DNA from 2 places in the Candidatus Pelagibacter sp. PS_44 genome. Region 1 is predicted to be linked to the other one. Evidence: riboswitches for the same ligand, from Rfam matches in the RefSeq annotation. Region 1 holds a riboswitch; the other holds the start of a gene.
What was found. A riboswitch is a leader RNA that binds a small molecule or an ion and turns the genes downstream of it on or off. The one in region 1 is predicted to bind S-adenosylmethionine.
Positions count from the first base shown of each region.

Region 2: it holds a riboswitch for S-adenosylmethionine, as region 1 does, so the genes downstream of both, AC5SLO_RS02845 (O-acetylhomoserine aminocarboxypropyltransferase/cysteine synthase family protein) here and AC5SLO_RS02125 (homocysteine S-methyltransferase family protein) in region 1, are expected to answer to the same signal.

Region 1 covers NZ_CM182063.1:389,643-396,786, reverse strand. The annotation lists gene AC5SLO_RS02135 (NAD(P)/FAD-dependent oxidoreductase) at 1-200, opposite strand, end outside; gene AC5SLO_RS02130 (OsmC family protein) at 319-870, opposite strand; SAM riboswitch class V at 875-939, opposite strand; gene AC5SLO_RS02125 (homocysteine S-methyltransferase family protein) at 943-2,004, opposite strand; SAM riboswitch class V at 2,071-2,135, opposite strand; gene AC5SLO_RS02120 (DUF1737 domain-containing protein) at 2,431-2,637, opposite strand; gene phoB (phosphate regulon transcriptional regulator PhoB) at 2,723-3,403, opposite strand; gene phoU (phosphate signaling complex protein PhoU) at 3,403-4,101, opposite strand; gene pstB (phosphate ABC transporter ATP-binding protein PstB) at 4,104-4,871, opposite strand; gene pstA (phosphate ABC transporter permease PstA) at 4,871-6,130, opposite strand; gene pstC (phosphate ABC transporter permease subunit PstC) at 6,123-7,144, opposite strand, start outside.
Region 2 covers NZ_CM182063.1:513,109-520,252, forward strand. The annotation lists gene AC5SLO_RS02830 (50S ribosomal protein L33) at 1-92, shown strand, start outside; gene AC5SLO_RS02835 (chorismate mutase) at 94-384, opposite strand; gene AC5SLO_RS02840 (COX15/CtaA family protein) at 427-1,449, shown strand; gene AC5SLO_RS02845 (O-acetylhomoserine aminocarboxypropyltransferase/cysteine synthase family protein) at 1,460-2,761, opposite strand; SAM riboswitch class V at 2,766-2,834, opposite strand; gene rplM (50S ribosomal protein L13) at 2,974-3,435, shown strand; gene rpsI (30S ribosomal protein S9) at 3,437-3,877, shown strand; gene argC (N-acetyl-gamma-glutamyl-phosphate reductase) at 3,911-4,933, shown strand; gene AC5SLO_RS02865 (hypothetical protein) at 4,930-5,154, shown strand; gene AC5SLO_RS02870 (homoserine dehydrogenase) at 5,155-6,447, shown strand; gene AC5SLO_RS02875 (AEC family transporter) at 6,447-7,144, shown strand, end outside.

The sequences.
Region 1 (7,144 bases):
AAAATGACATCTAAATTATGATTTTCTATTAAATTAATTGCACAGGATAAACCAGTGTACCCTCCACCTATTACAACAATTTCTGAGCTGATATCTTTATTAAGTTTATCTAGATTTAAATTTTCGCTTGAATGATCTTCCCAATAACTACTAACTGATGTGTTAAATTGATAAATATCAGAATGATAAATATTTTTCATTAACAAGACCCTAGCACGCAATTAATAGTTAATTCTAGTCAAACTTCTAATTTTTTAGGATTTGAAATGAACTTAAAAGACTCAAGCCCTATTTTTCATAGGGCTTGAGTTAGATTAGTTAAGCAGCACTTACTCTTTGCTCTATGTGCTCTTTATTATTAGAACTTGAAGAAACCTTTTGAAACAATTTAATAGGAACTCCTTTTGATAAAATATCTAATACCGGGCAATGTGTATTTACTGTATCAATCAATTTATCTATTTCTGCTTTAGGTGATGAAGATTTAATATCAACAGTGCCTGAGATGGATTGAAAGCCAGGTCTAGTGTTTTTATTTAAAGCTAAAAAACCCTGAAGATCTAATTCACCTTTTAATTTAACACTAACACTCTCAATATTAATACCCGCTGCTGTAGCAAATGCTTTATAAGTTATCTCCTGACACGTTGCTAACGCTGCTAATATTAACTCTACTGGGCTCGGACCTTCGTCTTTACCACCAAAACTTTTGGGTTCATCAACAACTAATTTATGCTCTCTAAGAGTGACTACAGATTGAAGTCCTTCTTTAAGAATTGAGTTGCTTTCATATTGGACCACAGCATTTTTTGGGTTGGCTGTAAAATCCTTCTGTAGATTACTTATTGTTTCTTTTAGATTGTTACTCATTTTTTTTCTCCTGTTTTAGTGCTTCGACATATGTCAGGCGCACAATTTAGTTAAATGCCCTTCTTAATTTATTTACGCTTTGTCTCCATATTCAGTCATATGTTTTGGAATTCTTTTATTTTTTCCATACATAAAATGATTTTCCATGTTCTCTCGATATTTACTTGCTGGAACAGTTAAACCAATAGATTCAGCAACTTCCCTAATCAACATTGGGTTTGCTCCACAACATACTCCAAGGTAATTAATGCCTAGGGCATAAGCATCTTTTGCAAATTTACCTATTTCATATCTATTACAAAAGTGTGGGTCCAATGCTGTTGGAAACGTTCTTCCATGAGGTGATGGACACTGACAATTACTTCGATCTGGTAGATTAAAAAATGTTGGGTAATCTTCACTGGTTCTATAAGGAATAGGTAAAGCTCCAACATGACATTTAACTGCTTTTCTAATTTCTTTTAAAAAAGGAAACATGGTAGCAGGTCCTCTAAAACAATTTAAACCAACAACATCAGCCCCTAATTGCTCTAGCTCTTTACAGGTATCAACAACTGATTTTCCATCTCTCATTTTATTTTCACCCATTGGAGATATGGTTAATACAGTTGGTAAACCTGTTTTTTTCATTATCTCTAAAGCTTTAAAAGCTTCTTCAGCATAATAAAAAGTTTCACCAATTAACATATCAGCACCTTCTTCAACGGCCCAACCAATCATTTCTGTAAACATTCCTTCAACTTCTTTTTGAGATTGTGGATCATTATGTTTCCAGATATTTGAATTTGAAATATTACCTGCCATCAAATTTGGTTTTGATCCTTTAGGAGTATCTAGTGCTACTTTTTTAGCAATTTTTAATGCTGAACGATTTAGTGGTTCAAGAAGTTCTTCTTTACCAATAACACGCATTTTTTCTCTATGGCCATTATAAGTAAAGGCCTCAACTACATCAGATCCTGCGTGTTGAAATTCTCTATGTAAATTTTCTAAAACTTCAGGATGATCTAATGACACCATTGGAACAAATTCCCCTGATGACATATAGCCACGTCTTTCTATCTCAAATAAAAAACCTTCTGCGCATATAACAGGTCCTTTATCTAATCTTTCTTTTAATTTATTTGTGCTCATTTTTTTTCCTCTTGTTTTGGAGAAAAAAGGTCACAAAATAATCAGAGGTTATATTCATAGGCCTCTTTTCTCCTTTTTAGTGCTTAAGCAAATGCAGGGCGCACAATATGGTTCAACTGCCCGGCTTAATTTTATGAAAGATAAAAAAAAACCACCTGTCTAAAGCGGTGGTTGAAGCGTCGCTTTAGCAGGATTTATAACGCGCTCTGCAATTTAACTTAACTCAGCGCAATCACATATAATCAACTTTCTCTCAAACTGTCAATTGAAAAAATAAATAATAGTTAAAATTATGAGAATAATGACAATCCAAATACTAAGATTAGTTAAAAACTGCTTTAATTTAGAATTAGATTGTAGAAAAGCTGGGAGTACTAATAAGAGTATCCCTAGCATATAAACAAAGGGTAATATCTGATCTGCCATTTATATCGATGATAGCTTCATCTTTTTGGAATACTTTTTCTGAGGTGAATTTTTTATAACTGCTTGAGCACAACGCATGACCCCTCTTTTTTTATCAAAAGTCATTTTGGGTTCACCATACAATTTCCATCCGTTGGATATGGCCACCGTTACACGATGGCAAAATTCTGAAGTGTCGTCACTTGTAATAAATCTATAACCTTTCATAATCAGACCTTAACAAGTCCTAAATCATGTGTCTATGTTCAGTTTATTATTATTATTTTAAGTCTTTACGCTTCTACAGTCATTACTAATTTAATGAATAGCCAGCTGATCTTACGGTTCTAATTAATTCTTTAAATCCATCAATATTAATACTTTGTCTAAGTCTTCTTATATGAACATCAACTGTTCTTGTTTCAACATTGATATTATCAGACCAAACATTCTCTAGAATTTGATCTCTTGAGTAAACACGTTTAGGGTTTTTAATAAAAAAATTGATTAAATCATATTCCTTGGGTCCCAAATGAATTTCTTTGTTTTTTCTAAAAACACGTCGTGTTAATCTATCCACCTTAAGGTCTTCGAATTCAACAATATCAGAAACTAATGAGGGCTTAGATCTTCGAAGTAGCGCTTTTATTCTTGCAAGTAATTCTGGGAAACTAAATGGTTTGGTGACGTAATCATCTGCACCAGAGTTTAACCCTTTAATCTTATCTTCATCCTCACCCTTAGCAGTAAGCATTATGATTGGAATTTCTTTAAATTTTTTTTCTTTTTTTAAAATTTTACAAATTTCTACGCCAGAAAAATCAGGTAACATCCAGTCTAATAAAATAAGATCTGGAAATAATTTTTTAATATCTTCAATACCCTCATTGCCATTGTCTGATGATGAAACTTTATAACCTTCTTTTTCAAGGTTATATTTAACTAAAGTGATAATGGGTTGTTCGTCTTCTACAATATGAATGCTAACGCTCATTAGTTTGGATCAAAATCTTTACCTTTAGGTCTTGCTCCTTCAATATGTTCTCCCTCGATTAGATAAAATAAAGCTTCAGCGATATTAGTAATATGATCTCCTGCTCTTTCAATATTTTTAGTCACAAACAATAAGTGTGTTGCTAGATCTAAATTTTTTTTATCTTTGCTTAAGAAATTTGCAACTTCATTCATTGCGATATGTGTTAAATCATCTACTCTCTCATCTGATTTCCAAATTTTAACAGCAGCTTCTTTTGACTGGTTAAGATAAGCATCCAAAACATCTTTCAATTGTCTTTGAACTAACTCCCCTAATCTTTTTAAACTGGCAATTAACTCTTCTGGAAGATCGCGTGGTAAAGGTTTGATCTTTTTAGCAACACTTTTTGCTAAATCACCAATACGTTCAAGATCACTTGAAATTTTTAAAGTTGAAATAGTTAATCTTAAATCAATTGCCATCGGGGCTCTTTTAACGAGTACTGTTACAATCTGCTCTTCAATAGTTGCTCTTAACTCATTAATTTTTTCATCATTTTTAATAATGTTTTCAGCAGCTTCTTTATCAACTTTGATGATGGCCTCCATTGAATCTGTCAACTGAGCTTCAACTAAGCTACCCATTTTAATTAAGTTATCATTTAAACTTTGTAATTCATCCTCGTAGGATTTAACAATATGTGTAATATCTGACATGATTAACCAAACCTCCCTGTAATATAATCCTGGGTCATTTTATTTCCAGGGTTTTTAAATATTTTTTCTGTTGTATCCACTTCAATTATTTTTCCTAAATGGAAAAAGCCAGTTCTTTGAGAAACTCTTACAGCTTGGGACATTGAATGAGTAACAATGACTATTGTATAACTTTTTTTAAGTTCATCAATTAATTCTTCAATTTTAGCAGTGGCAATAGGGTCTAGTGCCGAACACGGTTCATCCATTAAAATAACTTGAGGATTTACTGATATGGCTCTTGCAATACATAATCTTTGCTGCTGACCTCCAGATAAACCTGTGCCTGCTTCATTTAACCTGTCTTTAACTTCGTTCCATAAAGCTGCTTTTTTTAAACTATTCTCAACAATTTCATCCATATCTGTTTTATTTTCTGCTAAACCATGAATGGTTGGTCCATAAGAAATATTATCATAAATACTTTTTGGAAAAGGATTGGGTTTTTGAAAAACCATACCAATTTTCTCTCGAAGCCCTACAACATCCAGATTTTTGTCAATGATCTCTTCATCATCTATTGTAATTGATCCTTCAACTTTACAAATATCAATAACATCATTCATTCTGTTTATGCATCTTATGAAGGTTGATTTTCCACATCCAGAAGGACCGATTAAAGCTGTAACTTCTTTGTCATAGATATCCAAATCTACATCAAAGAGTGCTTGTTTTTCTCCATAATGCACATTTAAATTACTGCTTTTAATTTTTATTTTATTATTTTTCATTACCACTTCCTTTCAAATTTTTGTCGTAAGTAAACTGCTATAAAATTTAATGTAATTAAAAAACTTAAAAGAACCATAATAGTTGCTGATGTTTTTTCTACAAACCCTCTTTCTGCTTGTTCAGACCATAAATAAACCTGTACTGGCAACGAAGCTGATGGATCCGTTGGAATAGATGGAATATCGACCACAAAAGCAACCATGCCAATCAATATTAAGGGCGCTGTTTCCCCAAGCGCTTGGGCCAAACCAATAATAGTTCCTGACAAAGTGCCTGGAATTGCTAAAGGCAGAACATGATGCGTAACTGATTGAACTTTAGATGCGCCAATTGCAAGTGCTCCTTCTCTAATTGAAGGAGGTACTGCTTTTAAGGAAGCTCTACATGGAATAATAATTCTTGGTAAAGTCATTAAGGCTAAAGTAATTCCTGCAACTAATGGAGTTGATCTTGGTAGATGAAAGGTCCCAAGCAAAATACCCAAACCTAATAATCCAAATACAATGGAAGGTACTGCTGCTAAATTATTTATATTAATTTCTATAAAATCAGTAATTTTATTTTTAGGAGCAAATTCCTCTAAATAAACTGAAGCTGCAATAGCGATTGGAAAAGATAATAATAAAGTAATTACAATGGTAAAAAATGAACCCACTAAGGCTCCACCAATTCCTGCAAGTTCAGGGTTTCTTGAATCTCCTTTAGTAAACAAATATGAGTTAAATATTTTATTAACTTTTCCTTCATTAACTAATTCGTCATAAAGATTTAATTGAAAATTATTAATCCGTCTTTGCTCTTCTGGAAGTTCTCTAGGGTAATTACCTTTATGCAATTGATCAAAATCATCTGATGCAGTTAGTTTTAATACAGTGGTTTGATTTAAAGCTTTTGGATTATCAAGTAAAAAGTTTCTTATTTCATATTCATAATCAGGACTAAATAAATTAATTAATAACTTTTCTTCGGTTAAACCATTAACTTTTTTTACTTTAAGAATACTATCAATTGCTAGTTCATAGTAATCTGTATTTTCTAAATCTTCGAGTGTAGGCGATTCACTTAATTCTAAAGTATCAGCATCAAAATTTACCTCAACATCTATAGTTGTTTTTAAAAATGCGCCACTGCCTTTTGAAAAGATAGCATTTAATAAAAAGATTACAAAAAAAATTGCTAGTAAAATAGAAGTTAATCCATAGAGCTTAAATCTTTTTTCAGCATTATGTCGTTTTTTTAATCGTTGCTCTTTATTCATATTTTTCTCTATATTTTTTAACAAATCTTAAGGCTATGTAGTTTAAAATTAATGTTGCAAAGAAAAGTGTTAAGCCCAATGCAAAAGCAGATTGTGTTTTTGGACTATCGAACTCCTGATCGCCAATTAATAACATTACAATTTGAGTGGTGATGGTAGTGGTAGACTCAAGTGGATTAATGGTTAGATTTGCGGCTAAACCAGCAGCCATTACCACAATCATTGTTTCACCAATGGCTCTTGATACAGCTAATAACACCGAGCCCACAATCCCTGGTAATGCAGCAGGAATTACAACATTTTTAATAGTTTCTGATTTGGTTGCTCCAATTGCATAAGATCCATCTCTTAAAGATTGAGGGACTGCATTAATCACGTCATCAGATAATGAAGACACATAAGGAATAATCATAACTCCCATTACCAATCCTGCAGCAAGAGCACTTTCAGAAGATACCTCTAAGTTTAACTTTTCACCTAATTCTCTAAAAAAGGGGCCAACAGTAAGCGCTGCAAAAAAGCCATATACAACTGTTGGAATTCCAGCCAGGATTTCAATAATTGGTTTAGAATATTTTCTAACTTTAGAACTTGCGTACTCTGCCATATAAATTCCAGAAAATAATCCAATAGGAACAGCTACAAGCATTGCAATCAGAGCTATAAATGCTGTACCAGCAAATAAAGGAACAGAACCAAAAGCACCTTTTAAATTTTCATATTCTAAAGCTGTAATTGCTGAGGCATCACTAACGAAAGCTCTTTGAGGACTCCAATTCATTCCAAACAAAAAATCAAAAATATTAATTGCTGAAAAAAATTTTAAACTTTCAAATAAAAGAGAGAAAATAATTCCCATTGTTGTTAATATAGCAACTAGAGAACATACAAAAAGTAATCCTGTTAAAATTTTTTCAACATCATGTCTTGCTTTATTATTTTTTGAAATTCTAAAAATCCCATATGAGATAGCAGCAATAAAAGTTGATAATAATAAAACAATTTTAGAATTTT
Region 2 (7,144 bases), 120 kb from region 1:
CTAAAGTAAAATTGTCTGCTAAAAAATACAATCCATCTACTAGAAAACATGAAATGTTTGTGGAGAAAAAACTACCACCACACAGTAAATAGTTTATTTCTTTTTAAAGTTTCTCTTCTCGTAATCAATAAAAGACCAAATCATATTTTTCCAAATTCTGTTTGTAATTTTTGGATCAATTTTTGTCTTGATTGATTTTTTTTTAATTTTTTTAAGTATATAGCTTATTCTTGTTTTATCGATTATCTCTTTTTTATAAATTTTTACTTTTAAAACTTCATTTACTAAAAGCGATCTTTTTTTGATTAGTTTAAGCAGATCATTATCTAATTTATCAAGTTTTATTCTTAATTGGGTAAGTTTTTTTTTATTAGTAGGCGACATTTAATCAATTGGTTATTAAAATAATTATTATAAGTATAATTTATGTTTGTAAATAGCGACAACTATATAAAATATTTAAAGATATGGTTAATAGGACTATTTTTGCTAATTGTTCTTATGGTTGCTGTAGGTGGCTTAACTAGATTAACTGACTCAGGCTTATCCATTACAGCATGGGAGCTTTTTTCAGGTATATTGCCACCACTTAATTCAAATGATTGGAATATGTATTTTGAAGAATATAAAAAAATTCCAGAGTATAAAAATATTAACTATGGAATGTCTTTAAACGAATTTAAAGTAATTTTTTATTGGGAGTATGCACATAGATTATTAGCACGTATTGTTGGCTTGTTTACATTAATCCCTTTAATTATTTTATGGATTAAATATAGAGATTCTAATTTTTATTCTAATAAATATTTTTTTATATTTTTTCTTATATGTTTGCAGGGATTTTTAGGCTGGTTTATGGTTACTAGTGGATTAACACAAAATAATGATGTTAGTCATTTTAGATTAGCAATTCATTTATCACTTGCACTTTTTATCTTATGTTTAATTTTTTGGTATATTTTGGATTTTTTTGATATTCAAAAAATAGATTATAAAATTCCACAATCATTATTGTTATTTATTTTTTTATTAATTATTATTCAAATTATATTGGGCGCTTTTCTTTCAGGTTTAAATGGAGGTTTAATTTATAATACTTGGCCAGATATGAATGGTACTTTTTTTCCAAATGATGTTTTATTTTTAGATCTTTTTACCTCTGAGTCATTTTATAATACTTCTATTATTCAATTTTTACATAGATCAACAGCCTATCTGCTTGTGATCCTTGTTATGATTATTAACTATTTATTTATTAAAGAAGGAGTTGCCATAAAGAATGTAATTCTTTTTGACATAGCTTTACTTATTCAAATATTATTAGGAATCATTACATTAATATCTGGTGTAGAGATAAAGTATGCATCACTACACCAGTTAGGTTCTATTTTTGTATTAACAACCTATATTTTACTCATTTATAAAAACTCAAGCGGTTTTTTAAAATGATAAAGAATTGTTATGAAGCACTAAGTGCTTGATCAAGATCATCTATTATATCGTCAATATGTTCTAATCCTATACACAGTCTTATATATCCAGGAGTAACTCCTGCAGCACTTAATTCTTGCTCCGTGAGTTGGCTATGAGTTGTCGTTGCCGGATGTATAGCTAAGCTTCTAGCATCTCCTATATTTGCTACATGATAAAACATTTTTAAAGCTTCTATAAATTTCTTACCAGACTCAATGCCACCTTTTAGTTCTATTCCTATTAAAGCACCATTTCCTCCATCAAGATATTTTTTTGCTCTTTTACCAATATCTCCTTCATATTTGGTTGGGTAAATCACTCTAGAAACTTTTTTATGATTAGATAAATGATCCACTGTTTTTTCCGCATTAGAGCAATGTTGTTTCATCCTCAAGGCTACTGTCTCAAGTCCTTGAATTATTCCAAAAGCATTATCAGGAGCTAATGCAGCTCCAAGATCTCTCAAAAGAGTAACTCTTGCTCTAACAGCAAAGGATACATTGGCGCCAGTTAATTCAGGAACTGCCTTACCCCATACTACGCCACCATAACTTGCATCAGGTTCATTAAACAAGGGTTGTCTTTTTGGATTGGCTGTCCAATCAAAATTTCCACCATCAATTAGTGCTCCACCCACAACTGTACCATGTCCACCTATATATTTTGTAAGTGAGTAAACCACTATTGCAGCTCCATGCTCTATTGGCTTACAGATGATAGGGGCGGCGGTGTTATCAACTATTAATGGAATATTATATTTTTTTCCAATATCAGAAACTTCCTTAATAGGAAATACTCTTAAATAAGGATTGGGCAATGTTTCCCCATAAAAAGCTCTAGTTTTATCATCTATTGCTTTTTCAAAGTTGTTAGGATCTGCTGGATCAGCATATCTAACTTCAATACCAAGCTTACTCAATGTATGAGTAAACAATGAAACAGTTCCACCATAAAGATCTGTAGAACTAACAATGTTATCCCCAGCCTGAGCAACATTTAAGATAGCAAAGGTTGAAGCTGTTTGCCCAGAAGAGACAGTTAAACTTGCTAATCCACCATCTAAGGCAGCCAGTCTTTTTTCAAGAACATCATTGGTTGGATTCATAATTCTTGTGTAGATATTTCCAAACTCTTTTAGACCAAATAAATTGGCCGCATGCTCAGTGCTATCAAATAGATATGAAGTTGTTCTATAAATTGGGACAGCTACAGCTTTTGTAGTTGGATCACTTCTATAATCACCACCATGCAATGCGATAGTTTCTGGGTTTTGTCTTTTTGTACTCATCTTAATACTCCTTTTTTAGTATTTTTGCTTTATGCAAGGCATACAATACAGTTCAAATGCGCCTACCGAAAATGTGGGTAAAAAATCCTTTTTAGCAATTATTAGCCTGCAATAGGAACAAATCGGCAAACAAAAATTACCATTAAATGGCTATATTGCAAGAGAAATATAAAATTGACTTTATAATTATTAATAGTATTAATCCACGCTCTATGACTAAATTTTTAAAAAGTAGCGAATTAACAAGTAATTGGTTTGAAATTGATGCTAAAGGAGCAGTTGTTGGAAGACTAGCATCTATAATAGCAATGATTGTTAGAGGAAAAAACAAAACTACTTATACACCTCACATGGATGATGGTGACTTTGTAGTTGTTAAAAATATAGAACATGCAAAATTTACTGGAAAAAAATTTAAAGACAAAAAATACTATAGACATACGGGCCACCCTGGTGGAATTAAAGAAATAACTCCTGAAAAACTATTAGAAAAGAATAAACCAGGTGAGACTTTAAAATTAGCGGTTAAGAGAATGTTACCAGGAGGTGTTCTTGGTAGAAAACAACTAACTAAAGTTAAAATTTATGCTGGTGAAGAGCATCCTCATGCAGCTCAAAATCCAAAACTTTTAGATTTAGGAAAATTAAATAGCAAAAATTTAATTAGAAATTAATATGGAACAAACAGCACAAATAATATCAAAAAAACCTAAGATCAAGTTAGATTTTAAAGATAGCAAATACGCTACTGGCAGAAGAAAAAAATCAATTGCTAAAATTTGGTTAAAAAAAGGGACCGGTAAAATTTATGTTAATGGTCGAACAATGGATGAATACTTCACTAGTGGTAGTCATAAAATGCAAATTACTAGACCTTTTGAAATTATTAATCAAGCAACAGCTTATGATGTTAGATGTAGTGTCGCTGGAGGCGGTCACACTGGACAGGCAGGAGCAATGGTTCACGGTATTGCAAAAGCCTTAATATTATTTGACTCAGAACTAAGAAGTACACTAAAAACAGAGAAACTTAACACCAGAGACTCAAGATCTGTTGAAAGAAAAAAACCTGGTCGTAAAAAAGCTAGAAGAAGCTTCCAATTCTCGAAAAGATAATTCTTTTTTATTTCAAAATAGTTATAATAAACAATGCCTAAGCTTAATGTTTTAGTTGCTGGTTCAACTGGTTATATTGGTGTTCAATTAATAAAGTTATTAGTTAAACACAAAAATATTAATATAAAATATTTGTGTGGTAGCTCATCTGTGGGTAAGAAAATTACTAGTTATGAAAAATCATTAAAATCAAAAAATTTACCCAAGATTACTAAATTTAATAAATCATTTTTAAAAGAAGTTGATTTGGTATTTACCGCATTACCAAATGGTGAAGCTCAATCTATATCAAATAGTTTATTAAAACATAATGTGTTGATTGATTTGGCAGCAGATTTTAGACTTAATAATGCATCCTTATATCTAAAATGGTATAAACAAAAACACAGATCAATTTCAAATATTAAAAAATCTATATATTCATTACCTGAAATTACAGGTGAAAAAGTTAAAAATTTTAATATTATTGCTTGCCCGGGTTGTTATCCAACATCAATATTGTTACCGTTAATTCCATTGATTAAAAAAAATTTAATTAAAGTTAATAATATAATTATAGACTCTAAATCGGGATATTCCGGAGCTGGAAGAGGAGTACATGACAAATATAAAAATAAAAACCTTTATGAATCTTTAAGTGCCTACGGCGTTGGTTCTCATCGTCACAATTCTGAAATACAACAAGAGTTTAATTTTTTTACAAAAAAGAAAGTAAATTTTACTTTTACACCACATTTAACCCCAATGTTTAGAGGAATATTAAGCACTATTTATGTAGAGCTAAATAAAGGATCTACAATTAAAAAATTAGAAAAAGTGTTGATTAATCATTATCCCAATAATGAATTTGTAAAAATTCTAAAAACTAACTCTTTAATAAGTACAAATGATATAATTAATACAAATAACTGCCATATATCAATTTCTAAAACTAGGTATAAAGATAAAGTGATTATCTTGTCATCAATAGACAATCTAATTAAAGGTGGCGCAGGACAAGCTATACAAAATATGAACATTAGATTTGGATTTAAAAAGACTGAGGGCTTAATATGAAATATTTCTTAGTATTTTTATTTCTATTTTTATTGTCTTGTTCTTTAGATAAGGATTCTGCTTACTGGAACAAAGATTCTATCAAAAAAAATATTGAAAAAAAAAAATATACTAAAATGTTAGAAAAAAATGGAGATTTTAAACTAATGTCATTTGATGAATTTGATTTATTTCTTAAAGAATATTCAAAAAACTCAGACTATCCTGATATAAACAAGTAAATGAAAATGAATTTAAATATTGCTGTAGTTGGATTGGGTCAAGTAGGTAATTATTTACTAAATGAATTAAATACAAAAAAAAAAGAAATTGAATTAATTACAGGTAAAAGAATTAATATTGTAGCTGTTTCTGCAAAAAACATAAAAAAGAAGAGAAAATTTAAAGTTAATAAAGATATCTTTTTTAAAAATCCTTTAGATATTTTTAAATTAAATAAAGTTGATATTTTATTTGAAGCAATAGGAATGTCTGATGGTATTTCTAAAAAAGTAGTTGAAACTGCTTTAAGAAATGAAATTCACGTTATTACACCAAATAAAGCCCTAATATCAAAACATGGAGATTATCTTGCTAAATTAGCTGAAGATAATAATGTTAATCTTGAATTTGAAGCATCTGTTGCTGGTGGTATTCCAATATTAAGAACTATTAAAGAGGGTCTAGCAACTAACAAAATTACTAAAGTTTATGGAATTTTGAATGGAACTTCCAATTATATTCTATCAGAAATGAGAAATTCTAAAGATAGTTTTGCCAATGTTTTAAAAAAGGCTCAAAAATTAGGATATGCTGAACCAGGTAACCCTAAATTAGATCTTAATGGTTTTGATGCTTTTGCTAAAGTAAGAATTTTGTCTGCTCTTGCATTTAATACTAAGATTTCAAAATATAAATGTTTAATGGAAGGAATTGAAAAAATTGAATTAAAAGATATTGAAATAGCTAGCCAATTAAATTTACGTATTAAGTTACTTGGTATTTCTGAAATTATTAATGGTTGTTTATTTGAAACTGTCCACCCATGTCTTGTAAGTAAAAATTCTTATATTGGTAATGTTTCTGGTGTGATGAATGCCGTCATACTTGAGGGTAAACCTGTTGGTGAAAGTATATTACAAGGAGAGGGTGCTGGTCCTGGACCTACGTCTTCATCATTACTATCTGATTTACTTTCAATTTTGAAAGGGGATATTAAAAAACCCTTTGGTATGCCTAACAACAAGCGTAAGTCCATAAAATGTTATAATGTCAATAATTATACTAATTCTTTATATTTGAGATTTGAAGTTAAAGATAAACCTGGTGTTCTGTCAAGAATTACTAACAGGTTAGCTCAATACAAAATTTCTGTAAAAAGAATGATTCAAACACCAGATAAAAAAAATAATAAAGCTACTGTTGTTATTATTACTCACAAAACAAGTGAACTTAATTCAAATAACTGTCTTGCAAAATTTAAAAAAGATAAAGATATTCTTAAATATCCTACATTAATTAGAATTTATAATTAATGGAATTATATTCCAAAATTTTTGAAGTCTTATTTCCTGTTTTTTTTGTTATCGGTATTGGTTATTACTTGGGGAATAAAAATCCAAAAATAGATACTAATTTCATAACTAATTTTGCAGGTAATATAGGAACGCCTGCAATGATTTTTTATACTGTAACTACCACAGGTATAACTTTAGCAGTTTTTACCTCCTACTTCTTCTATGCTTTAGTTATGATTGGAGGCTTTTCCATAGTTGGTTTAATACTTCTTTTTATTTTAAAAAGAGATCTAAGTATGGAGCTACCGCCGATGATTTTACCAAATACTGGTAATATGGGTATACCAATTTGTCTTTTTGCTTACGGCACTGAAGGGCTTGGTGTAGCTTCTGCTATAGCCTCTGTTATAATTTTGTTTCATTTTACGTTGGGTGTTTTTCTTGCTAAAAAAAAATTTTCTTTTGATGTGGTTCTTAAAAGTCCTCCTGTTTATGCAATAATAATATCAATATTATTTCTTTATTTTAACTTAGATGTCCCAGTATTTCTTGAAAACACCACTTTTCTTTTAACATATGCAACAATATTTTTAGTTTTAATGTCCCTTGGTATAGCCTTAACAAGGTTTAAGTTTTCTTTAAAAGATTCAATTATATTAGCCTTAGGACGTGTTATTTTGGGTCCACTCATATGTATTCTTATAATAAATAAACT